DNA from 2 places in the Lactobacillus sp. B3795 genome. Region 2 is predicted to be linked to the other one. Evidence: riboswitches for the same ligand, from Rfam matches in the RefSeq annotation. Region 2 holds a riboswitch; the other holds the start of a gene.
What was found. A riboswitch is a leader RNA that binds a small molecule or an ion and turns the genes downstream of it on or off. The one in region 2 is predicted to bind thiamine pyrophosphate.
Positions count from the first base shown of each region.

Region 1 (4,123 bases), 120 kb from region 2:
CACTACGCAGCGATTCACAGAGTTGCCATCTCAAATGAGTTCCGTGGACAACATCTATCTGAAAAACTGGTTAGTAGCTTAATCACCGTTTCACGTGTATTAGGTTACAAGGATATCAGAATCGACACTCATCCTGAAAACAAAGGTATGCAACACGTTATCACTTCTAACGGTTTTGAAAAACGCGGAATCATCCATATGCGCGAAAATGGTCATCCATGGACTGCTAGATTTGCATACCAACTATTAACTAAATAATAGAAGGTGCTCACATGCTAGCAGACGACCTATCAGTTCAAATTAAACTGATCATTATGTATGCGATTGGTGTCTTAGCCCTATTGACTTTGCTATTTTTCTTATACCGCAAGCACCAATCATTCAAAAATAAATATGTAGCAACCATCCTAGGAATTACCATCGTCATGGTATTAATCCTAATCGATGTCAGCACATTGCATTAAAAAAAGACGTTCATTATGAACGTCTTTTTGTTTGTTTTAATTAGTGAATAACAACCTTAGTGCCAGTTGGTACTGAGCTGTTAATCCATTTAGCATCTGGGATTGATAAACGAACGCAACCATGTGAGTTGGCAACCTTACCTAATTCATGGGCATCCTTCATTAGGTACTTACCATCCTTATTTACGGGAACGGAATGGAATAGGTAGATTCCGTGATCCTTGAATGAAGTCCAGTAGTTAGCACCTTCCTTTGATGAAGCGTTGTAGAAGTGACTTCCACGTTCTTTTTGAATGTGGAATGTACCACGTGGGGTACCGTCGTCATTTCCAGTTGAGCATAGCATGGTGTATAAGACCTTGCCCGCCTTGTTTTTAACGTAGACACGTTGTTTCTTAATTGAAACATCTAGCCAGTTCTTATTTGATAGTTTCATATTTGGGTAAGCCTTCTTTTCAGATGAGTGCTTCCAAGCATTCTTTGAAGGTCTTACTGAAGCTTGTGCCGATACATTGGTAGTAGTGTTCTTGTTCGCAGTCGATTTTGAGGTAGATTGGCCGCAAGCTGTTAATCCTAATGCCACAATGACGGCAGTAATAATCATTGCAAATGCACGTTTAAATTTAGTCATTAAATATCTCCCCTTGTCTTTGACTTAATTAAAACACAAAGTGAAAATCAATTCCATTATTAAAAACATTTGGTATAGTTATATTTATAAAAAGATTCGTACAAAATAAGGAGATATCGTTATGCGAAAACTAAAAGCATTTTCACTACTATTAATCGTTCTGACTGTCATGTTGTTTGCCGGAAGCATCAGTGAAACCCACCTCACCGCTAATGCCCAAACTACCAAGCAAACTCATCACAAGAAAAAGCCTGCCAAAAAAGCGAAAAAGGCCAAGAAAACTTCTAAGGCTAAACACAAAAAGACCACTAAGAAGAAAAAGGCCGTAAAGAAACACGCCAAGAAGACTACCAAAGCCAAGAAGAAGCAACCAAAGAAGAGCAAAAAGGCTACCAAAGTTAGAAAAAAGGTAGATTCTAAGAAGAAAGTCATGCCAAAGGCGCCTAAAAAAGTAGTCAAGAAAGACACCGCAGCCAAAAAGGTGATTGTTAGCACCACTGCACCAATCGCTACCGACACCAATAAAACTACTGATTCAAATTACTATCAATCAGTAGATGGTTTTAACTATCCTTCAGATGATCATGCCACTCCTAATGCATCAGACACACTAAACATCCCTGCCGGATACCTATTTAGTTTCGATACTAACACCAAGAAGATGGTCCAAGGCACAGCTTCAGATGGCTCAATTGAGCAAAGTCGTCAAATTAACACATTCCACCCAAGCACCGAAGACATTAACACCACGGTCAACATCAATAACATTAGTACTGACCAACAACGTCAACTATCACAATACGCTGCTAACCTTGTTAATGATTTAAGACACAAGCTAGCTAACAACTACCCATACACCCAAGATCTAACAGTTACCGATCGTGCATTAAAGGCATCTACCGATGTTGCCATCGGCTACAACAACGATAACTGGGACTTCACTAAAAAGGGTGGTCACGATGTTTCAGTCCTAAACGACGTCTTCGCCGCTAACAACTTCACTGCCTACGGTGAAAACATCGCCGGTTCCCTACTAACTAGCTCATACATTAACGGACCCGTTACTATGGCTAACGTTAAGGAAAGCATCTACGGTGCCATCTGTGCCATGATGTTTGATGATGCATCTTCTGATTGGGGCCACGCTGCCAACTTCCTAGGAATTGGTTTCGATAGTTCTGCTAAACAAGAATTCGGAGTCTCAATCGATAAGATGGGCCAAATTCACTTCGAAATTTACCAATAAAAAATAAAAAGGCGCTATGACGGCGTCTTTTTTATTTGGCAAAATTATCATGTTTACAAATAGTTCAAAACAGATATACTTATACATGAATTAAATATAAAAATGCTGTCCACTGGGGTGCCGTTTTTCGGCTGAGATTACACCCATTGAACCTGATCTAGTTAACACTAGCGAAGGAAGTCAGGCGCACTCCAAGTAAAGAATTAGACTTAGTCTATCCAAGTGTACCCTTCCACCTTCGTGTGGGAGGGTATTTTTTATTTACGGCAGCAAACTGGAGGTATTGTTTCATGTTTTCACATCAACTAGTCAAGGAAGCTAACCCGATTTTGGAAGCAATCTTTGACCACCCGTTTGTTAAAGGTATCGGTGACGGTCACGTCGACGATGCAGCACTAAAATTTTATGTTCAACAAGATTTTCAATACTTATCTGAGTTCATCAAAATTTACGCTAGTATCATCCCCATCCTAAAGGACAGAGAGGACATGCGATTCTTCGCTGAAAATATCGATTTTATTCTAAACAGTGAAATCCACCCTCACCACGTCTTTTGCGATATTGCTAACGTTACATACGAAAGTTTTCAACACGCTACCCCAAGCCCTAAGGCTTACCTATACCAATCACATATGTATCGTGCCGTTAGAACTGGTAGTCTAGCCAACATCATCTGTGCCTTACTACCATGTCCATGGACATACAATGAAATTGCCAAGCAGCTAACTGCCACGGGTAAAAACACCGCTGACAATCCATTCAAGAGTTGGATCGATTTCTACCTAACCGATGATGAAGACGCAGACGGTGGATTAACTCAAAAACTCTTCAAGATGCTAAACGAACTATCAAAGGACATGTCTCAAGAAGAAATCAACGAGGCCAAGGGATTCTTCCTAAAGAGTACCGAATTAGAATGGGAATTCTGGGAACAAGCCTTCTACCAACAAGACTGGCGCTTTGCCGACATTATTCATGGAGGTAGTCATCATGAATAGTAAAAAAGTCCCTGAAACATTAACGATTGCCGGTTCAGATTCCGGTGGTGGTGCCGGTATGCAAGCCGACATCAAGACGATGCAAGAACACCACGTCTTTGCTACCAACGTCGTAGTTGGTTTGACCGCCCAAAACACATTGGGTGTGCAGTCCGTCCTACCTACACCCGTGGAAATGATCAACGCCCAGTTTGATTCACTATACGATGATTTCGACATCAAGGCTGCCAAAACCGGTGCTTTATTTGACCAAGAACGCGTCGAAGCGGTCGTCGCAAACATCAAAAAACACAACATTCACCCCATTGTCGTCGACCCAGTCATGGTTGCCAAGGGTGGTGCTAGGTTACTGGATGATTCCGGTATCGAAGCCATCATCAACAAACTAATGCCAATCGCCGACATCGTGACCCCCAACCTCCCAGAAGCTGAGGTTATATATGGTCAAAAGATTGAAACCAACGATGATGTAATTGCAGCTGCTGCACACATTCAACAACTAGGTGCCAAGAACGTCATCATCAAGGGTGGTCACCAACAAGGTGATACCTTAACCGATTACGTCCTACTAGAAAGCGGAATTAGTTTTACCATCGAAAGTAAAAAGTATGACACCGTCAGAAAACACGGCACTGGTGACACCCTATCATCCGCAATTGTCGCTAACCTAGCTAAGGGCGCATCCATCAAGGAAGCCATCATTGAAGGAAAACATTACATTGATACCATCCTACAATCAGAAATCATTGTCGGACATGGTCATGGACCACTAAATCACTGGGGG
Region 1 is NZ_JAFNPE010000014.1:2,122-6,244, forward strand. It holds gene J3U50_RS05370 (GNAT family N-acetyltransferase) at 1-258, shown strand, start outside; gene J3U50_RS05375 (hypothetical protein) at 273-464, shown strand; gene J3U50_RS05380 (L,D-transpeptidase) at 505-1,095, opposite strand; gene J3U50_RS05385 (SEC10/PgrA surface exclusion domain-containing protein) at 1,217-2,341, shown strand; TPP riboswitch at 2,445-2,537, shown strand; gene tenA (thiaminase II) at 2,632-3,339, shown strand; gene thiD (bifunctional hydroxymethylpyrimidine kinase/phosphomethylpyrimidine kinase) at 3,332-4,123, shown strand, end outside.
Region 1: linked by a shared signal. The riboswitch ahead of tenA (thiaminase II) and the one ahead of J3U50_RS05880 (acetylornithine deacetylase) in region 2 are both predicted to bind thiamine pyrophosphate.

Region 2 (20,975 bases):
ACTAAAAGAAGTCGGTAAGAAGTCTTTGAACCTAACCTTAACCTACGACGATACCGATGTTGCTAAGGCAACAACTGAATACTTACAAGCCGAATTCCAAAAATTACCTGGATTGAAAGTAAGCAACGTTAACCTTCCTCGCCAACAAAGAATCTCAAGATTATTTAGCAGCAACTTTGATCTAGTAGTAACTGGATGGGACCCAGGTTATGCTGATCCAATCTCAGCCTTGAGCATCAGAACATCAAATAGTTCAATCAACTTTAGTAAGTGGCAAAATGCTGAATTTGATAACTACATCAACAAGTCAAACACTGTAGACGCTAATAACCCAGCTAAGAGATGGGATGATTTAGTTAAAGCAGGTAAGCTAGTAAATAAAGAAGTAGGTGCGGTACCTTTCTACCAAACATCTAACCCAGTTGCATTAAAGACTAACGTTAAGGGTGTTACATTTAACCCAGTTGGTAGTTGGGACTTCTCACATGGTTATGTAGAATAACCAAATAAAAAAAGACCTAGAAATCTAGGTCTTTTTTTGTTGCATTAAAACTTCAATGTGATTGCAGCGTAGTCCAAGTTCATTGGCATTTGGCTCTTTGGAATTAGTAGAACGTTTCCTGCGAAACCAATGGTAGTGATTGCTAAATCATTTAAAGTCTTGTTGTAGCTTTCTTCGCTAATGTATAAAGTATCAATCTTACCGGATAGTGCGTTTGAAATAATATCGCGTAAATCGGTTGCGACTAAACGGTGATCACTAGCTTTTTCGTATTTAATTTTGTTGTCGTTTGCTAACTTGTCAAAGAATTGTTGGTTCAATTCATTAATCATTTCAGAAATCTTGTCGGGACCAAGATCGTCCACATCAACCTTGCTTACGATGTCTTTCGCAAATGTCTTTTGGTCAGCTAATTCGTTGAATAACTTACGGTTTTCTTCGCTGGCAACCACCACAGTTTGTAGGTAGTCATCGTCATCAAATAAATCGCTTAGGTATTCTTTAACCAACATGAAGTATTTGTTTTTATCGTTGTTTACAAGGACCGGAATTGGCTTGTTCACAAGGTTTAAGATACTAAAGTGACCGTTATCAACTCTTAGTAGCTTAAAGTCGTTATCGCGTAGGATTAAAACGCGGTAGTGAAGTTGGCTTTCGATTTCCTTGATTAGTTGCGCCACGTTCATGGTGTCATCGATTGAGATTTGGGTCTTAACAGGTTGGGTTAAGTCAAATGAATGGATGGCTTTAAAACTAACGTATAGTGCAACACCAGAACCGTTTCCGATATGTTTTGCGCGATCAAAGTTGAATCTTCTTAATTTTCTTTCGTATCTTGGCCAGATATTTTCGTCGTGTTTTTGAATGAATTCTTCTTTAACAGTTTCGATTAAATTTAAATAATCATTTTTGTTACTAATTTCGTTAAATGAAACAATTAGTGAGATGAATGGCCCTACTTCATAATCCAAAGTTAGGGTATTTCTAAGCTCGATTGTCGACGTCATAGTCTAACCTCCTTAGATTTATATGCTTATAGTATATCATGATGAGCTAAAAGCGAAATATATTGTGCTATAATTATGCTATATTAAGCTTAAAGGAGGGATAATTATGCTTTTAAACATCCTATATTCCATTGTTCTAATTAATGAAATTTTGGCATTGATTACAGTCTTTAGAGAAGAACGTGATATTGCCGCAACATGGGCATGGTTATTAGTGCTTTCATTCCTACCTGTGCTGGGATTTTTGATTTATGCATTCGTTGGAAGAAAACTACCTAAAAAACGTTTATTCCGTTTCCAATACAAAGACAATAAATTGATGTATGACATCCTAAAAGAACAAGGCAAGATACATAACAATCCGGAAAAAATCAGAGCTGATGAGGTCTCATACTCATACAGAACACTTGTTAAGCTGTTCAAAACCTCAGACGTTACTGACTTATCTAGAAGAAACCATGTTAAGGTCTTCACCGAAGGTAATCACTTATTTGATTGCATTATTTCCGACATTAAAAACGCTAAAAGTTCAATTAACATTGAATTTTATACCTTCTATGATGACAGAATCGGTCATCGCGTCTTAAAAGAGTTAATCAAAAAAGCTAAGGAAGGCGTTAAAGTCCACGTTATCTACGATAGTTGGGGTTCAATGGGAAACAAGCACCATTTCTTCGACCCATTGCGTGAAGCCGGTGGATTTGTAGAACCATTCCTACACACCCACTCAGCCGTAATGGACTTCCGTTTGAACTTTAGAGATCACAGAAAGATTGTGGTTATCGACGGTAAGTACGGATACATCGGTGGTTTTAACATCGGTGACCAATACCTAGGTCGTAAGAAGAAGTTTGGTAACTGGCGTGATACTCACTTGAGAATTGCTGGTTCAGCCGTTCATCATCTACAAGCCCAATTCATCTTGGACTGGAATGTTACAGACATGGACCACAAGATTGATGTTGAAGAAACTAAGGGCTTCTACTTCCCTAAGGTATACCAAGAAGGTTCTACCAATATCCAAGTGGTATCCAGTGGGCCTAACTCTGATTTACAACAAATCAAATTGGGGTACATCAAGATGATTCAAAACGCCAAGAACTACTGTTGGATTCAATCACCATACTTGATTCCAGACGATAGTGCCTTAGACGCCATCAGAACTGCTGCTATGTCAGGTGTTGATATTAGAATCATGGTGCCATGCATGCCCGATCATCCATTCGTATATCGTGCAACTCAATACTATGCAAAACAATTATCAAAATATGGTGTCAAAATTTACTTCTACGAAAATGGATTTATTCACGCCAAGACCGTCTTAGTCGATGGTAAAATCGCGTCAGTTGGTTCCGCCAACATGGACTTTAGAAGTTTCAAATTAAACTTCGAAATTAACGCGTTTATCTACGACGAAGGATTGGCTGAACAATTACATTCAATCTACGTTAACGACATCAGAAGCAGTAAATTAATGACTTATGCGGACTTTGAAAAACAATCACGTTGGTTGAAATTCAAACAAGTATTTAGTCGTTTATTCTCACCAATTCTATAAAATAATCGAAAAGATTCCAGATTACTGGAATCTTTTTTTAGTTTGCTTTCAAAATCTTTTTAAATTATACTTGTTATCAAGTTAATAAATTAACGTCACTAGGGGAGCTATGTAGCTGAGAATTAATTTGACCCTTTGAACTTGAATCTGGTTAGTACCAGCGAAAGGAAGTTGACTTGAAAATCGGTACATACATAACAAATGGACCAATTACAAGGGATTCTTCTATCGAAGAATCCCTTTTTTCTTGCGGTGACGAATAAGGAGATATTGTTCATGGAACAAGATATTGCAGCATTAGTTAATGAGATTGACAATCATCAAGAGGAGTTACTGGAAATTTTAAGTAAACTAGTTGCGTTTCCAACACCAGCACCACCTGGAAGAAATTCAGATGATGCGCAATCATACATAGTCGATTTTTTGAAATCAAATGGTTTTGACATCGATCAATGGGATTTATACAAACACGATTCTATTGTTGTCGGTACCAAGAATAGTGTTGAAAGTAGCCAATACCATAGTCTAATTTTAAACGGTCATATGGACGTCGCCTCCATCCAAGAAGACGAAAAGTGGCAAACTAATCCGTTTGAAATGGTAGTCAAACAAGGCAAGGCATTCGGTCGTGGTGTTGCGGATATGAAGGGTGCTATCGCTGCCATGTTAATGGCGATTAAGGTGTTAAACGACGCCAATGTTTCCTTACCGGGTGAATTGAAGTTTGAATCAGTCATCGGTGAAGAAAGTGGTGAGGCTGGAACTTGGGATGCGATTAAGCATGGCCACAAGGCCGATTTTGCGATTGTCGGGGACATCAGTGATTTCCATATTCAAGGTCAAGGCGGGGTCATCACAGGTTGGATTACGGTCAAAAGTGACCAAACTTTCCACGATGCTACCAGACGCCAAATGATGAATGCCGGCGGCCACTTGAAGGGTGCCAGTGCCATCGAAAAGATGACTAAAATTATTACCGGATTAAATGAATTGGAACGCGATTGGGCAGTTAACAAGAGCTACCCTGGCGTTGCGCCTGGGTCAGATACCATCAATCCGGCCGTCATCGAGGGTGGTAGAAACGCCGCCTTTATCGCCGATGAATGTCGTTTATGGGTGACCGTTCACTTCTATCCAAACGAAGATTACCAAGAAGTAATCAAAGAGGTGGAGGACCATCTACACCGCGTCGCACAGGCTGATGTCTGGTTAAAAGACCACATGCCAATCTATAAGTGGGGCGGAAAATCAATGGTCGAAGATCGTGGCGAAATTTTCCCCGCACTTGATTTAGATACGAAATCAAAACCGGTTTCCATTCTAAAAAATGCGCACCAAGTTGTTGTGAATGAAGCACCAATTGTCGATGTTTCACCAAGTGTTACCGATGGGGGATGGTTCGGCCACGCCAATATTCCAGCTGCCATTTACGGCCCCGGAACTATCGACGAAGCCCACTCCGTCGATGAATCCGTTGAGATTTCCGACCTCGTTAAATACACCAAGGTGTTAGTTCAATTCATGTATGAATGGCTAAACACCAAAAAGGAGGTGTAGTGATGAAGTTCAGTCAACGTTTAGTAACCGAACTTAAACCAATCTGGGAGGCGAACCATCACCATCCATTCGTTCAAGAATTGGCTGATGGCACTCTTGATATTGAAAAATTTAAGTTCTACATGGTTCAAGATTACGTTTACCTAATCGACTACGCCAAACTATTTGCGCTGGGTGCGATTAAAGCGACCGACCTAGCCGTTGAGGGCAAGTTTGCCGAGTTATTGAGTGAAACATTGAATACCGAAATGGGTTTGCATCGTAGTTACGCCAAGGAATTTGGCATTGAAGAAGCCGAACTAGAAAACGCTAATCCCACTCCGGTGACTCTAAGCTACACCAATTATATGCTTTCCGTTGGCCAAAGTGGCGGGGTGGATAAGGTCCTAGTGGCCTTGCTGCCATGCATGTGGAGCTACAATCAAATCGGTCATTTATTAAAAGATACCCCGGGAGCCAAACATCCGCTCTACGCCAATTGGGTAGCGATTTACAGCGATGATGAGTACACCGACTTAACCAACTGGACAATCGATTTATTGGATCAAATTACTGCTGGAAAATCTGAAGAAGAGCTCAAGGAATTAACCGAAATTTTCAAAAATACCACCAGGTATGAATATCTATTTTGGGACATGGCTTATAACCATCAAGATTGGCCCAAAATCAAATAAAAAAATCCCACATTTTGTGGGATTTTTTGTTTACATCCAGTTCCATGGATCGTCACGCCACTTACGGAGCACGACTAATTCATCGTCTGAAATACTGTTTTCTTCTTTGGCTTGTTCGATGATTGTGGAGTAGTTGGTTAGTGTATCAAATTCAATACCCGCTTCCTTGAAGTTCTTAGTGCTGTCAGGAAGTTCGTATGAGAAGATGGCCACGACACCAATCACGTTGTATCCTTCATTCTTAAGTGCTTGCGCAGCGTTTAAAACACTCTTTCCAGTAGAAAGTAGGTCATCAATTAAAACGATTGGGGCGTTTTCGTCGATGCTTCCTTCCATTTGCTTACCCCGACCGTGATCCTTTGGCTTTGAACGCACATAAATCATTGGAAGGTCCATCTTGTCGGCAACGATGGCGGCATGTGGGATTCCGGCGGTTGCGACACCACCGATTACTTTTGCTTCGGGAAACTTGTTGCGGATTAATTCGGCTAAACCGTCTGCGATGTGGGTACGAACTTCTGGGAAACTAATGGTGATTCTGTTGTCGGTGTAAATTGGCGCCTTGATACCTGATGCCCAAGTAAATGGTTCGTTGGGTGATAGGGTGACTGCGTTAATTTTTAAAAGGTCTGAAGCGATTAATTGGTTAGTATTCATTATTTGATTCCTCCATTAACTGCGTTGTAGATGTCTTTATATGTTTGTACCGGATTGTCTGATTGAGTGATGCTTCTACCCACGACGATTCCGCTAGTGTTTAATTCAAAAGCCTTTGTTGGTGTCACGACTCTCTTTTGGTCGTCGACACTGTTGCTGGGAAGGCGAATTCCTGGATTGATGCACTTGAATTCATCGGAAACCGCTTGATGAATCAGGTTGTTTTCTAGTGCAGAAGAGATGACACCGTCGGCACCGCTTTGACTGGCCATTTTAGCCAAGTGTGATACCGATTCGGCCATTGAAACGGGGACTAATTCTTCATCATGGAGTTGTTCTTCTGATGTTGAGGTTAGTTGCGTCACTGCAAGTAATTGTGGAGCGTCGACACCTGCTTGATTGGCACCTTCGTCTAGTCCACGTCTGGCAGCCTTAATCATTTCGCTTCCACCTAATGAATGAACGGTGGTGAATTGAACATCCAATTGGCCGATTTGTTTGGCAGCTTGTTGTACGGTGTGTGGAATATCGTGTAGTTTTAAATCCAAAAAGACGTCGATATTTTGATCGCGAAGAGCTCTAATGATACTTGCTCCTTCGCGGTAGAATAGTTCCATACCGACCTTTACCGCCAATGGTTTGACGTCTTTAAACGGATCTAAAAATTTTAAAGCAGTGGGTGCATCGACAAAATCTAGTGCAATGAATACTGGTTTCATACGTTTCCCTCCAACAAAAAAGTCGTATAGCCTCAGAGACTATACGACAAATTAGGGTCCATTTATTCCGTTCGTCGATTTACTAGCCTCTCTGGACTAATTTAAAATCATATGCTGATTACAATATACGCTTTTCTCAGAATAAAGCAACCAAAAAATGAAACTTGCATTAGAAAAGATTAAAGAGTATAGTTTTATAAAATATCTAAAAACGGATATTTCAAAAAAATAAGGAACGACAGTGAGCGTTCATTTTGGAGGAATTGAATAATGGAAAACACGCAAGACCACACTTCAACGACTAAGGCTCAAAAATGGGTTTTAGCATCGACATCGATTGGACAAATGCTAGAAAGCATGGATATCTCATTCATCTCATTTGCAATGTCTTCAATCATTATCGGTTTACACATTAGTACTGCAGCTGCTGGAATGCTTTCAACAGTTACTACTTTTGGATCGTTGTTGGGTGGTATTTTATTTGGTCTTTTAGCTGACCGTTTCGGTCGAGTACGTATTTTGACCTACACCATCTTCATTTTCGCCATCTCAACTGCCGGAATTATGTTCGCCCAGAATTTTATTACTTTTGCTATTTTACGTTTTTGTGTCGGCCTAGGTGCCGGGGGTGAATATGGTTCAGGTGTTGCCATGGTGGCTGAATCATTCAAGAAAAAGCAATTAGGAAAGTCTGTGTCAATCACCACAATCGGTGGGCAAGTTGGATCAATGATGGCAGCCGTATTAGCCGCAATCATGATTCCAGCATTCGGTTGGCGTTCACTTTTCCTAATCGGAATTATTCCAATCTTCTTTGCCTTCATCATTAGAAAGAACCTAAACGAAAGCCAAGATTTCATTGATACAATGGAAACAGGCAAGCGTCCTAAGGTTTCTGTAAAGAAATTATTCGCAACACCAAGATTGGCATACCAAACTATCGCATTAATCGTAATGGTAATTGTGCAAATCGCCGGATACTACGGTCTAATTAACTGGTTACCTTCAATCATGCAAAAGAAACTTGGTTTAAGTGTTGCCGGCTCATCACTATGGACAATCGTTACTATCATCGGTATGAGTGCCGGGATGTTAACATTCGGTACAATCCTAGACAAGATTGGACCTAGAAAGGCCTTTGGATTATTCCTACTAGTCGCTTCTGTAGCGGTATACGGAATTACATTCTCATTCAATGGTTTCACATTGCTACTAGCATCAACAGTACTTGGTTTCTTCTCAAACGGTATGTACGGTGGATACGGTGCCATCATCAGTCGTCTATACCCAACCGAAGTTCGTTCCACTGCAAACAACTTCATCATGGGATTCGGACGTGCGATTGGTGGATTCTCACCAGCCATTATCGGTTTATTGATGGAAAGCCATTCATTACTAGTAATCATGGCAATGCTATCAGTACTATACCTAATCAGTTTCATCACTATGATGACTATTCCTGCATTGAAAGGTCTAGCAGTTGAAGAATAAGCATTTATTCTGACGAATTAGGTTTTACATGTAATAATAATATATAAACTAAAAACCTCCCGTGCCGGGAGGTTTTATTGTACATAACTAAGGGGGAATTTTAATGTTATACGGACTCGGTATATTAGCCGGATTGGTCTTACCCATTCAGACCTCGGTCAATACAAACTTGAAGAATCGAGCTGGTGGATCACCATTTCTAGCTTCAATGCTATCGTTTACGATTGGAACCATCGCGTTACTTTTTGCCACTTTATTGAGTGGCAAATCACTATTCTTTTCTAGTCACTTGTTTACAAGCCAACCAGCATGGATTTGGTTGGGCGGATTGTTTGGTGTCATCGGGTTAACCACTAACGTTTTAATTTTCCCTTACCTAGGGGCGGTGCAAACGGTGATTATGCCAATTACCGGTCAAATCATCATGGGGATGATTATCGATAACTTCTCCTTATTTGACGCAGACCAACATGCATTTACCATTATCAGATTAATCGGAGTCATCCTACTAGTCATTGGTATCTTGATGGTTGTCCTAGACAAGAAGGCAAGCAATGGTTCCGATAAGGCTAAACAATTGCCTTGGCAGATTCTAGGAATCGTTGCGGGGATGTTTCAAGCTTCTCAAGCGCCAGTTAATGGCCATCTTGGAGTAGTACTTCACTCACCAATCCATGCGGCCTTTATCTCATTTTTAGTCGGTACCATCATCTTATTCGTGATTACCGGACTAGTTGATCGTTCTTACGTTCACGCCAAAGATGCGATTGGAAAGGGCAATCCTTGGTGGATTTGGCTCGGTGGTGTCTTGGGTGCCATCTTTGTTTTATCAAACGCATTCTTAAGCCCACAAATTGGTGCCGGAACCACCGTTGTTTTAGTCCTACTGGGTAACTTATTCGGAAGTGTAATGGTCGACAAATACGGCTTATTGAATTCACTGAAAAAACCGGTTGGCATTATGAAATATATTGGTTTAGTCGTGATGTTAATCGCTGTTGCGATTATCAAATTGTATTAAAAAAAGAGACCTCCCCGAGGTCTCTTTTTTATTTATGATTAAACTTAGCCATTTTCCACTCACATTAAAGGTATAATAAATGTTGATATGACAACGATGCAACTTTAGGTTGCGAGGTTGTCAAAGAGGATTATCCGCTTTTGGACGGGATGTTATATACATAAAAAATTTTTTAGTGATAATAAAAAGTAATTCGAAAAAAGGAGTGAAATGATTAAATGGAAAAAAACATATTTAGTAGAAAGTTGATTGATTTACGCCGAAAAAATCAATTATCACAGGCTGGGTTAGCTAATAAATTATTCGTTACTAGACAGTCAATTTCAAAATGGGAAAATGGCGAATCCGAACCCAGCATCGACAAGTTAATTAGTATTGCTGAAATTTTTAACACTAGTCTAGATAACTTAATTATGGGTAACATGTCAGATAAAGATAAATTAGTTTCAATTAGTCATATAAATAAATCATATGACAACCAAGTACTAAACGATTTGAGTCTAGACATTTATGATAATGAAAGGATTGCTCTATTAGGTTTAAACGGATCTGGTAAGACCACAATGATTAGCATTATGGCGGGACTTAAAAATGCTGACAGTGGTGATGTGAAATTTAGTTTTAATCAGAAAAAAGGCTTAAAGCTAATGCCTCAAAACGACGTGTTGATTAATGATATGAAGGTTAGTGAACTACTTAAACTAACCCAATTACTAAACAAAGTAAAAGATAATAACCACATCGAATCCATGGTAAAAGAATTTAATTTTACTGAATTAATGGACCATTATGTTGGGTCATTATCAGGTGGACAAAAACGCAGACTATCTCTTCTATTAAGTTTAATGTCACCTTCAAAGCTACTAGTTTTAGATGAACCAACAGTAGGGATGGATTTGGAAACCATTGATATTTTATGGAACCATCTTGAACACGTTACCGGATCAATACTAATGGTGACTCATGATTTCAACCAAATTGATAAGTTCTTTTCGAGAGTCCTATTGCTAAAGGACGGCAGAATTGAAAATGACATGTCTGTTGACAAGATTCATAGTCATAATCAAACTGTTGAACAATGGTACCGCACTAATAACGGAGGTTTGAATCATGATTAATACAATTAATTTAAAAACAGTTTTACGTAATAAAAGATTTTTAATTTTTACAATCGTTTTTCCTGCGATTTGGTTTATTTTTATGGATTTAGGAATCGGCACATTTGCAAAAAATTTAACAATGACATGGTTTATTATCAGCGCGCTTATGGGCATAATTGGTAATTCAATCGTTACCTTTGGGAAAAGGATAGGGAATTCGAAGGAATATTATTTGATTTCAATTAAGACCACTCCTTATAACCCGTTTAGATGGATAATGGATTCGATGATTCAACAAATTCTACTAAATTTACTTATCCTATGTATATTGACATTGGAAGCGAGAATTTTTGGCGCAATTTCCTTTAACCTATCTACATTATTATTAATAATTATTTTATTGTCATTGGGGATTTACTTTAGTTTTGTCGGTTTTTTGATTGGGGTAGTTGCTAAAACCGATTTATTAGATGTGGCAGGCTTCCCATTTATGTGTGTGGTTGCTCTATTAATAATGCCTTTTTACACCTTCGCTCAAAACAAATTTTTTGATGTCGTTACTGATATTCAAAAAATATTCCCAGGATATTATGTTATTAAACTAGCCAACGTTATTCAAAATGGCGGTAGCTATGAGAAATTAGTTTGGTTATTTGTACTTATTTTTGTTATTCACGTAGCAATCATTTTTTTCCTATTCTTTAGGGCAGTTAAAAAAGGCATCCACTAAAAAAGAGACCTCCCTCGAGGTCTCTTTTTTATATGAATAAATCAATGATTATTTTCGCAATGAATATACCTACGAAAAAGGAAACTTCAAACACGAGTAAATTTCGCTGGTATTGCCAATCCGTTAATGGATAGAATTTTTTATTAGATTCATAGAAAATGATTAGTGACAATATGACCGCAATTACACCATATATGATTTCAAATAGATTTGCGCCTTCAGGATCAAGTAACACGTATTGGGTTAAATCACCCAGTAATAATAAAATGGCCCCAGTTTCGAAGCCGATTAAAGCCATGTTGATTAACTGAGATAAACGTTGCTTTTTCATTTAAACATAGAACTCCCATAAATTATTATTTTAGGCTATTGATAACTTTCGTCAGTATAACCTTACCCAGAGATCCGCCTATTAATATTGATACATCGTAGACTGCGAAATGTAGTAGGTAGTGAAAGTTAGCTCCTAATGGGTAGACCATAATTATTCTAAGGAACATGTATATGATTAGAAGGCCAATTGCAACCATTAATATAATGGATAGGCCAAAGTATATATATGAAGATTTGATAAAATCAATCTGCCATGAATAGAGAATTGTTAAGGCTAGTTCAGACATAAAACCAAGAACAATACCAGTGATAGATATGTTGATTAATCGTTTCTTTGTCTTTTTATCCACTATATTCCCCCCCTTATTAGAACCTTTATGTAACGGGTCTAATTATAGTTTAAGAGAAATACATTTATATCTCATTATTTGAAAATTATATAAAATTTTAAAATAGTAAAGATAAATTAATAAAACAAGACATTTTTGCGATGGTTATAGTCAATTATTATTATGATTGAGTGAACGTTAATATGAATAATCTGCAAAGTTCACCGCCAAATACGATCATAACGTCATACAAAATAAACGTAGTGAAATAAGCTCTAATAGGCCATTTTTCGTCATTTTTTACGATTCCCAAATAAGAAAACACAAAAATGACACAACAAATAGAAAGACCCAATAGAGAAAAGAATACGTTTATAGTAGATGATGTAATCATCTTAGTTGTCCATTGAGAAAAAATTGTTAAAAACATTTCCGATAAAAAACCTAATAATATGCCAACTAAAATTAGAGATACTAGTCGTATCTTAGTTGATTTCTTCATGAATTACATTTTCCTCCAAATTTTTATTTAATATGTATTTTCTAACTAAAAATTATTATAACTAAAAAAAGAGAAAATGTTATAAATGTTGTCTTATAAACGTTTTGAGCACAAAAAAAGTGACTAAATTTAGACACAAAGTATATTTTTTTATCTAATTGAAGTACTTATCGAGTGATTTTGCGACATCTTTTGCGACGTGTTCTTGGTAAGTAGAACTTTGAATATATGGAAGATCGTGTGAGCTATCCATGAAGCCCATTTCGCATAAGATTGCTGGACGTTTGTTTTCACGTAAAACGTAGTAGTTACCGAATGAGACACCACGATTTGAAACGGGGAGGTTGTCTAATCCGTCTGCGACTTGGTCGGCGACCTTGACCGCATTCTTGTGGTAGTTGTAGATACCATAACCGTTGGCTCTGCCGTATCCGTTATCTGAATTGAAGTGGAAACTAACGAAGAGGTCGGCATGATAATCACTGGCCATATCCGTTCGTTTCTTCAATGTCACGTAGGTATCATCGGTACGAGTCATCACGACATTGACGTGGCGTTTTCTTAATTCATCGGCCACTTTTTTAGCGGTTTGTAAGGTATATGTCTTTTCCATGTACTTTTGGTTGACTGAAAGGGTCCCTGAATCGCCACCCCCGTGGCCAGGATCGATAATGATTGTTTTTTGGGCTAACTTGTCGCCGGTTTTGACGTTGTAATCATCGACTCCGACCAACCATGAAGGGACCCAGCCTTTTTGACCATTATATTTGGTGTACCACCAATTATTTTTGGACTTGATGATACTCAAATGACGACCATGTGGAATTGTTTCAACGACTTTTGATTCGTCATTGGGTTGTTCACGTAGATATAAAGTAGTGGCATCAACCTTAGGTAATGATAAAAATCTGGCTAATTCGATTATTAAAATTACTAAGAGGATAAAAGTTACGACACCGCGGTAAATCAGCTTTTTGTTTGGTGTTTCCCTGAATCTAGTTATAAAACGATTAACCAAATTATCACCCCGATTGTATTATGTATGTTAAAATCAATTATATAACAAAAATTAATATATATCAGATGTTTGATTGTTTTCATAATCAGACTACAATGATATATAAATAATTGAGACAGTGAGGATTAATGATGAGTACAGAATCCAATTTAATCTTATCAGTACGCGATTTAGACGTAGCTGTTAAGAACCGTAAATTAATTAACGATTTGTCTTTTGATATCTTCGCCAAGACCTTAACCTGCGTAACCGGTGAAAATGGTGTTGGGAAGACAACATTAATAAAGACTATTTTAAAACAATTTAATAAAAATGAACACGTTCAATCCAAAATCAAACGATCAGATATGCAATATATTCCTCAATTAAGAAATATTGATGATGACTATCCATTGACCGTCTTTGATTTTATCGGATTAGGTTTACAACATTCAATACTGCCATGGTTGAGCAAAAAAGAAAAACAAAGTGTCCAAAAAGTTATCGAAATGACCAAGTTACAAGATTTGGCCAACACACCTTTGGGTAGCTGTTCCGGAGGGGAACAACAACGTGTCTACTTGGCTCAAGCATTGGTATCACAACCTAAGCTACTAATCTTGGATGAAAGTACCGCTAGCTTGGATAAAGAAGCCAAATTTATGCTATTAGACGTGGTTAAGAGCGTCATCGCAGAAACTGGTGCTTCCGTGCTATTCATCACCCATGATCCAGTTTTAGTACAACAATACGGTGACTATGATTTAAACATTGCCAATCAAGCCGGCACCATTAAACCAGTGAAGGAGGCCCAATAATGTTAGAAATGTTAAGTTATCCATTCATGCAATACGCCTTCGTCGCTAGTTTCTTCATCTCCATTTTATGTGGATTGATGGGGGTATTCGTGGTTGCTAGAAAGACTGCTTTCTTCACCCACACACTTTCCGAAATTAGTTTCTCAGGGGCATCATTTGGTGTCTTCTTGGGAACTAACCCAATTTTAGGGATGCTATTATTCACCGTTTTAAGTTCATTGATGATTGGTACCGTTGGCTCAAGGGTGAGCCGTCGTGAATCCTCAATCAGTGTCTTCTCGGTATTCTTTATTGGATTAGGAATTTTATTCCTATCATTGGCCGATACCCAATCCAGTTATGCTACCAACATCTTATTCGGTAGTATCGTTGGAATTAGTTACAGCAATGTACAAACCTTGGTGGGCTTAAGTATCGCCATCATTGTAATTACGACTTTGATTTACAGAAAACTAAAATACAACTCATTTGATAACGTTGGTGCTAGTTTTAACTCCCGTGCCAACACCTTAGTATCAGTGATTTTCTTGATTCTACTTGCATGTACTGTCAGCGTGACAGCTCAAATCGTCGGATCACTTCTAATCTTTGCTCTATTGACCATTCCAGCCTCATCAGCACGCTACTTCGTGCACAGTATCTGGTCAATGACCATTTTGACATTTGTCTTTTCTTTAATTGGTACTTGGTTTGGTCTATACTTAAGCTTTGTAACGAACCTACCAGTGAGTTTCTTTATCGCAACGATAGAAACAATCATTTATATTATTGCGGTAATCTATGATAAAGTAACAAGAATTTAATACAAACTTTATTAACGTAACACTGATGTTTTGTTATACTGTTCTCAAATAGTTTTTTAAGGAGATGTCCTACATTATGAAAGCATGGAAGAAAATTTTACCTGCAGTTGCAGTTTTAGGATTAGTTTTAACTGCTTGTGGACAAAAGAAAAGCGACAATAGTGATGCATCAAGTTCAACTTCAACTACTCAAACTAGCAAGATGAGCTCATCATCATCATCAAGCAATGACAAAATTGCAAACAAATTAGGAAATGAAAAGCTACCACAAAGCAATGGTTTAGATTCAAACGAAAGCGTAAATGCTAAGTTGGATGGAAACAAGACCAACTTTACAATTAGCTACTTAAACAACGGTTCAACATACGCTACTTACACTAAGCACACTTATGAAAGTGATTCAGCTGCAATGCAACAAGTTGGCTACCAAGCTGCTGCAAACGTTGCTGGTCTACCATCAGTTGACTTAGGTTACAACGTTGTTGGTCACTCAGATAAGGGTGCCGGACAAGAATACATCCAAGCAAACTTTGGTAACTGGTCACTACTAACACACGGTAGTAACTTCGGTAAGTACAAGGGTGCCGCAACTACTAAGGGTAAGACCGTAGTAAATTACATTCAAAACCACAACCTACCAGTTCCAGAAAGCAAGGGTAGCATTACCGCTGAAATCGACGGTTCAGCAACTATTACTTGGCAAATGGGTAATGACGTTTACTCAATTAAAGCTAACTCTCTAAACACAGCATTAGAAATGGTAACTTCACTTAAGTAAATGCATTAAAAAACCAGGTTATTTTGACCTGGTTTTATTGTGACAAAAAATATTCGAAATGAAGGTATTGGAAAATGTATGATTCTAAAAAAATAAAACATTTATTATTTTCCGCGGCGTTAGGATCAACAATGGCCTTGTCTTTGAATGGTATCAAGTCTCACGCTGATACAACTCAATCATTTAAACCATACACACCAGTGGCCTATGATATTTCCGAATTTCAGGGGAAATTAAATGATCAACAAGTAATGAATTTAAAGAATGAAGTTAAATTCGTTGTTTTAAGAATTCAAGATGGTCAATATCATGATCAACAGGTAAATAATAATATCAGCTTGATGGACAAGTATGGCATTCCATACGGTGTATACAGCTACAGTAGATACACCAACTCTGCTCAAGCCCAAGAAGAAGCACAACGTCTACATTCACTAGCACCAAACGCTAGATTCTATGTAAACGACTTTGAAACTGGTTTTACCAACACATCCGATCAAAATGCGGTAAGTTGGGCAAACGCGATGAAACAACTAACCAATCAACCGGTTATCTTGTACAGTTCACAATCAACCTTGGATCAATTCCAACAAAGTACTTTGAATGCTTACAGTGCGGTATGGTTGGCTAATTACACCAACTACACCCCAAATCCAAAGTACAACTATGATTTGTGGCAATACACTGACAAGTACCAAAGTAAGGCACTAGGTGAAGCTCTAGATGCTGATACTATTCCAGTTGGTGGTCGTAAGTTAGCATTCTGGACCACCGAAAATACTGCTAACGGTCAAAAGCGTATCGTTGCCAAAACAGGAACCGCTAGACACATCAAAAAACATGCTACAGCCAATGTTTTACATAAGGCTGCTAAGACACAAGTGATTACTAAGACTACCGCTGCAAGGGCTAAAAAGGTCCAATACACACCACTTGTTAATAAAGTAAGTCATCACACCAAGAAGCATGTAAAACGTGCATATCACGTGAAAAAACAAGCTACAAAGAAGATTGCAATTGCTAACAATACTTACCAATATGCAAGCGCTACTACTAAAAAGGTGAGTCACAAGAAGGCTTACAAGAAGCACGCTAAAAAGCATAGTAAGTACACTTACAAGCTAAACCATGCTACAAAGAAACGTATCGCAAAAAAACATGCTAAGAAGTACAAGAAGCATACTAAGAAGAAATATACTTACAAGTTAGCTAAGAAGAAGACTCGTAAGCATGCTAAGTACAAATACGCAAAGAAGCTTACTTACAAGGTTAAGAAGAACCTAAAGCACAAGAAGCTACATCATTCTTATAAAACTAAGAAGCATAATAAGGCTAAAAGACACTACAAATACAGTGTGAAGAAGATTCATCATAAGCACGCCAAGAAAATTGTTTACCGTGCAGCCTAAAATAAAAACGTCTGATTGTTTCGATCAGGCGTTTTTTTTGTTGTATTAATTTTCTTCTTCGTATACAATAATGACCAACGGTCAATTTAGAAAAAGGAGCCAATCATGAATATTAAAACTGCTGATGAAAAGCAACAAAAACAAGCATTGATTGCAGAAACTGCACTCAAGATGTTTGAAGAAAAAGATTTTTATGATATCTCCATCAACGCGATTGCGCAAAGAAGCCACGTCGCAAAGGGAACGGTCTTTAACTACTTCAAGACCAAGGAAAACATATTCATGCACCTACTTTTGGTGGGATATCAGGATTTCTTTTTACAAACACTAAACCAATTACAACAAGCCAAGCTAACAACCGTAGATGAACTAAAATCGTTTCTACTAGCTAATACCAAGGACTTAATTGAAAACCACCTAACATTAATTAAGTTAAACGCACTTCGCGGACCCGTCTTAGAGGGAAAGGCATCTAGAGAAGAGACGATTGAAGGTCGCAAGAAGTTATATGAAGTCCATGAACAATTAGCACAATTCATTCATGATTCATTTCCATCAATCGACGTCAAAACTGCCAACAAAATCTTCATTATTCAAAGCAGCATTGCCAGTGGATTGATTAATCTATCGAATTTGGATTCGTTTAACCAAGAACCAATTCCGGGAAACATGGATGATTTTAAGGTTAGTATCCTAAACGACTCAATGGAAACTTTCGACTTTTATCTAACGGGGTTACTTAGCAAATAAAGGAGTAACTATGATGAAACAAGCAAATATTCGCAACTTCTCGATTGTTGCCCACATCGACCATGGAAAGTCGACATTGTCCGATCAAATCATGAAGATGACTGACACCTTTAGTTTTCGTGGCAATGAAGAACAGGTCTTAGACGACATGAAGGTCGAACAAGACCACGGGGTAACCGTTCGCTCAAGAACTGTTCGTAATATTTATCGTGCCAACGACGGTCAAGAATACGAATTAAACTTAATCGACACGCCGGGACACGTCGACTTTAACTACGAGGTTGAAAAGAGTGTGTCAGCCAGTGACGGGGTTATCTTGTTGGTGGATGCGACCAAAGGAGTCCAAGCCCAAACTGTTGCCAACTACCGGATCGCTAAAAACAACAATCTAGTGATTATTCCAGTCATCAATAAGGTCGACAACCAAAGCGCCCAAGTCGATATGTGTGAACAACAAATTTACGAATTAGACGAATCATTTTTAGAGCACGACATTATCCATATCTCAGCCAAAACCGGTTTGAATGTCGATCAAGTCCTAGAGGCAATCGTCAACCGCATTCCAAGTCCCAAGGGTGATGAAACTAAACCATTAAAGGCGATGATATTTGATTCTCACTACGATTCATATCAAGGAGTCGTCGCGTATGTGAAAATCATTGATGGGGTGATTAAGGCCAACTATAAACTAATGTCGATGAACCAAAAGGTGAAGTTTGAAACCCCAGAAGTGGGAATTTTCAGCCCGCAATTATTACCATTAAAGGAATTAAAGTCGGGTGATATTGGTTATGTCATCACCGGAATCAAGGACCCAGCAGACGTGCGTGTTGGTGACACCATCACCGGTCAATCTCGTCAAACCAAGCAGGCGGTGGCTGGATATCAACCGGCTCACAGTGTCGTCTTTGCAGGAATTTATCCCAAGGATGCCGATTTTGATGATTTAAAAGTAGCGATGGAAAAGTTGAAACTAAACGATTCTTCGATTGAATTTACTGAACACGTCTCAAATTCATTGGGACCAGGTTATCGCTGTGGCTTTTTGGGGATGTTCCATCTCCAAATTGTCCGCGAACGTCTAATTAATGAGTTTGGGATGTCCGTGATTATCACTTCACCAAATGTTAACTATCGTTATACCACCAAGAATGACGAAACACTAAAGACGATTAATAATCCGTCTGATTTACCGGACTTTTCGATCTTAAAGACAATCGAAGAACCGTTCAATAAGGTTGTCATTGAAACGCCAAGCGAGACGGTTAACGACGTGATGACGCTGCTAAGTAAGAGTCGCGGAGTTCTATTGGACATGGATAACACGGATCAATTGGTGAAGATGACTTATAGCGTTCCGTTAGCCGAAATCGCGTTTAATTTCTTCAATCAATTGAAGTCAATTACTCATGGTTTTGCGACCTACGATAGTCAATTCATGGAATACGTCGAATCAGATATCGTCAAAATTACGATTGATGTGAACTACTCACCGGTGGATGAACTAACCTTCATCGTTCACCGCTTGAATGCCGAAAAATTGGCTCAAGAAATCGTTCATAAACTAAAGTATGTAATTCCACGCAAACTGTATCCAATGCCTGTACAGGGATATATTGAGGGAAGAGTGGTGGCCAGAGTTGATGTACCACCATTGAGGAAGAATGCGGCGGTTAGTGGCGACAAGAAGAGCGTTTCAAAGAAACAAGCACTATTGCGACGTCAAAGTTTGAACAAGTCAAAGAGTGCTAGTGAAGCAATTCAACTGCCACAATTGGTATTCGATGCCATCTTAAATATTGAATAAAAAAAGCACCCAAGCTTATGCTTGGGTGCTTTTTATGATCGAAAGATATTATTTTACAATTTGGCAAAATTCGATCTTTTCGTGATTAGGACCTTGAATGTTGAAGAAACGGATTCCGTTGTCCCAGAAAGTTGGGATTGATTGGATTTCGTCGTCTAAAACATCGAAGCCTTGTTCTTTAGCGGCTGCGAATGCTTTATCAACATCAGTACAGTTCATTGAAATATGGTTGATAGCACCATTTTCCATTGCAACTGGATCGCCTTCCCATGTTTCAACGGTTAGGTTACCGTATCTCATGAAGGCACAACGGTTTTCACCATTGTGGAATAAACCAGCTTGGTCAAAACCAAGTGATTTGTAGAATTCGATTGTTTTATCTAAGTCTTTTGATGGGATACCTACGTGTTGTAGACCATCAAAGTAATCGTTTAAAGCCATAATTTAAGCCTCCAAAAATTAGTCAGAAACTTTAACAACACATTTACCAGTTAGGTTTGAAGTACCGTTTAGGACACTTTCAACGTCTTCTAGTGAGATGATGTTGTCAATAATCTTTTCAACATTAACTTTACCACTTTGTAGTAGGGCAATAGCATCTTCGAATGAGTTAGGGTTGATGAATGCACCTTGGATAGTTAATTGTTTCTTGAATACTTCGTAAGTGTTCATGCTGAATTTTTGATCTGGAGCACCAACACCAAACATCAATACTTGAGCACCCTTAACAGTTGCTTCGATTGCTTGTTCTTGAGTAGCTGGTTGACCAACGGCTTCAATAACAACGTCGTATTCGGCTGGAATTTCTTCCTTAGTAGTGTTGATAACACGGTCGATGTTTAGCTTTTCTTTTTCAGCAGCTAATTTGTCATCATGACGACCAGTTAAGTCAACTTCTTTAACACCGTATGAACGTAGTAATTGTGCAAAGATTAGACCCATGTAACCATCACCAATAACTAGAGCTTTTTGGTAAGGTTTGATGTTTAATAAGTCCATACCGTGAACGGCACATGAGATTGGTTCACAAGTAGCAGCTGACTTTAAGTCAACGTTGTCTGGTAACTTGTAAACAACTTGAGTTGGGGCAGTGAAGTATTCTTCTAGACCACCATTTCTAGTAACACCAACGGCTGATAGGTTGTCACATAGTTCTGGACGAGCTGTACGACAGTAGTCACACTTACCACAGTAGATGTTAGGGTCAACAGTTACACGGTCACCAACTTTAAGATCGGTAACGTCTGAACCTACAGCTGAGATAACACCTGAGTTTTCGTGACCTAATACGATTGGAGGAACAGCATCTGCTGAACCTGGTAGACCATTGTATAGTGCGTAGTCAGTACCACAGATACCAGCGTATTTTGCGTTGATAACAACTTCATTTGCCTTTGGTTCTGGCATTTCAGTGTTTTGGATTTCTAATTGTT
Region 2 is NZ_JAFNPE010000014.1:113,843-134,817, forward strand. It holds gene J3U50_RS05865 (peptide ABC transporter substrate-binding protein) at 1-502, shown strand, start outside; gene J3U50_RS05870 (hypothetical protein) at 547-1,509, opposite strand; gene cls (cardiolipin synthase) at 1,616-3,067, shown strand; TPP riboswitch at 3,158-3,253, shown strand; gene J3U50_RS05880 (acetylornithine deacetylase) at 3,344-4,624, shown strand; gene tenA (thiaminase II) at 4,627-5,298, shown strand; gene pyrE (orotate phosphoribosyltransferase) at 5,329-5,955, opposite strand; gene pyrF (orotidine-5'-phosphate decarboxylase) at 5,955-6,674, opposite strand; gene J3U50_RS05900 (MFS transporter) at 6,945-8,165, shown strand; gene J3U50_RS05905 (DMT family transporter) at 8,269-9,186, shown strand; gene J3U50_RS05910 (XRE family transcriptional regulator) at 9,405-10,304, shown strand; gene J3U50_RS05915 (hypothetical protein) at 10,297-11,016, shown strand; gene J3U50_RS05920 (hypothetical protein) at 11,045-11,347, opposite strand; gene J3U50_RS05925 (hypothetical protein) at 11,373-11,699, opposite strand; gene J3U50_RS05930 (N-acetylmuramoyl-L-alanine amidase) at 12,335-13,198, opposite strand; gene J3U50_RS05935 (metal ABC transporter ATP-binding protein) at 13,330-13,995, shown strand; gene J3U50_RS05940 (metal ABC transporter permease) at 14,004-14,798, shown strand; gene J3U50_RS05945 (hypothetical protein) at 14,875-15,576, shown strand; gene J3U50_RS05950 (GH25 family lysozyme) at 15,651-16,985, shown strand; gene J3U50_RS05955 (TetR/AcrR family transcriptional regulator) at 17,091-17,735, shown strand; gene lepA (translation elongation factor 4) at 17,749-19,542, shown strand; gene J3U50_RS05965 (VOC family protein) at 19,591-19,983, opposite strand; gene J3U50_RS05970 (zinc-dependent alcohol dehydrogenase family protein) at 20,002-20,975, opposite strand, start outside.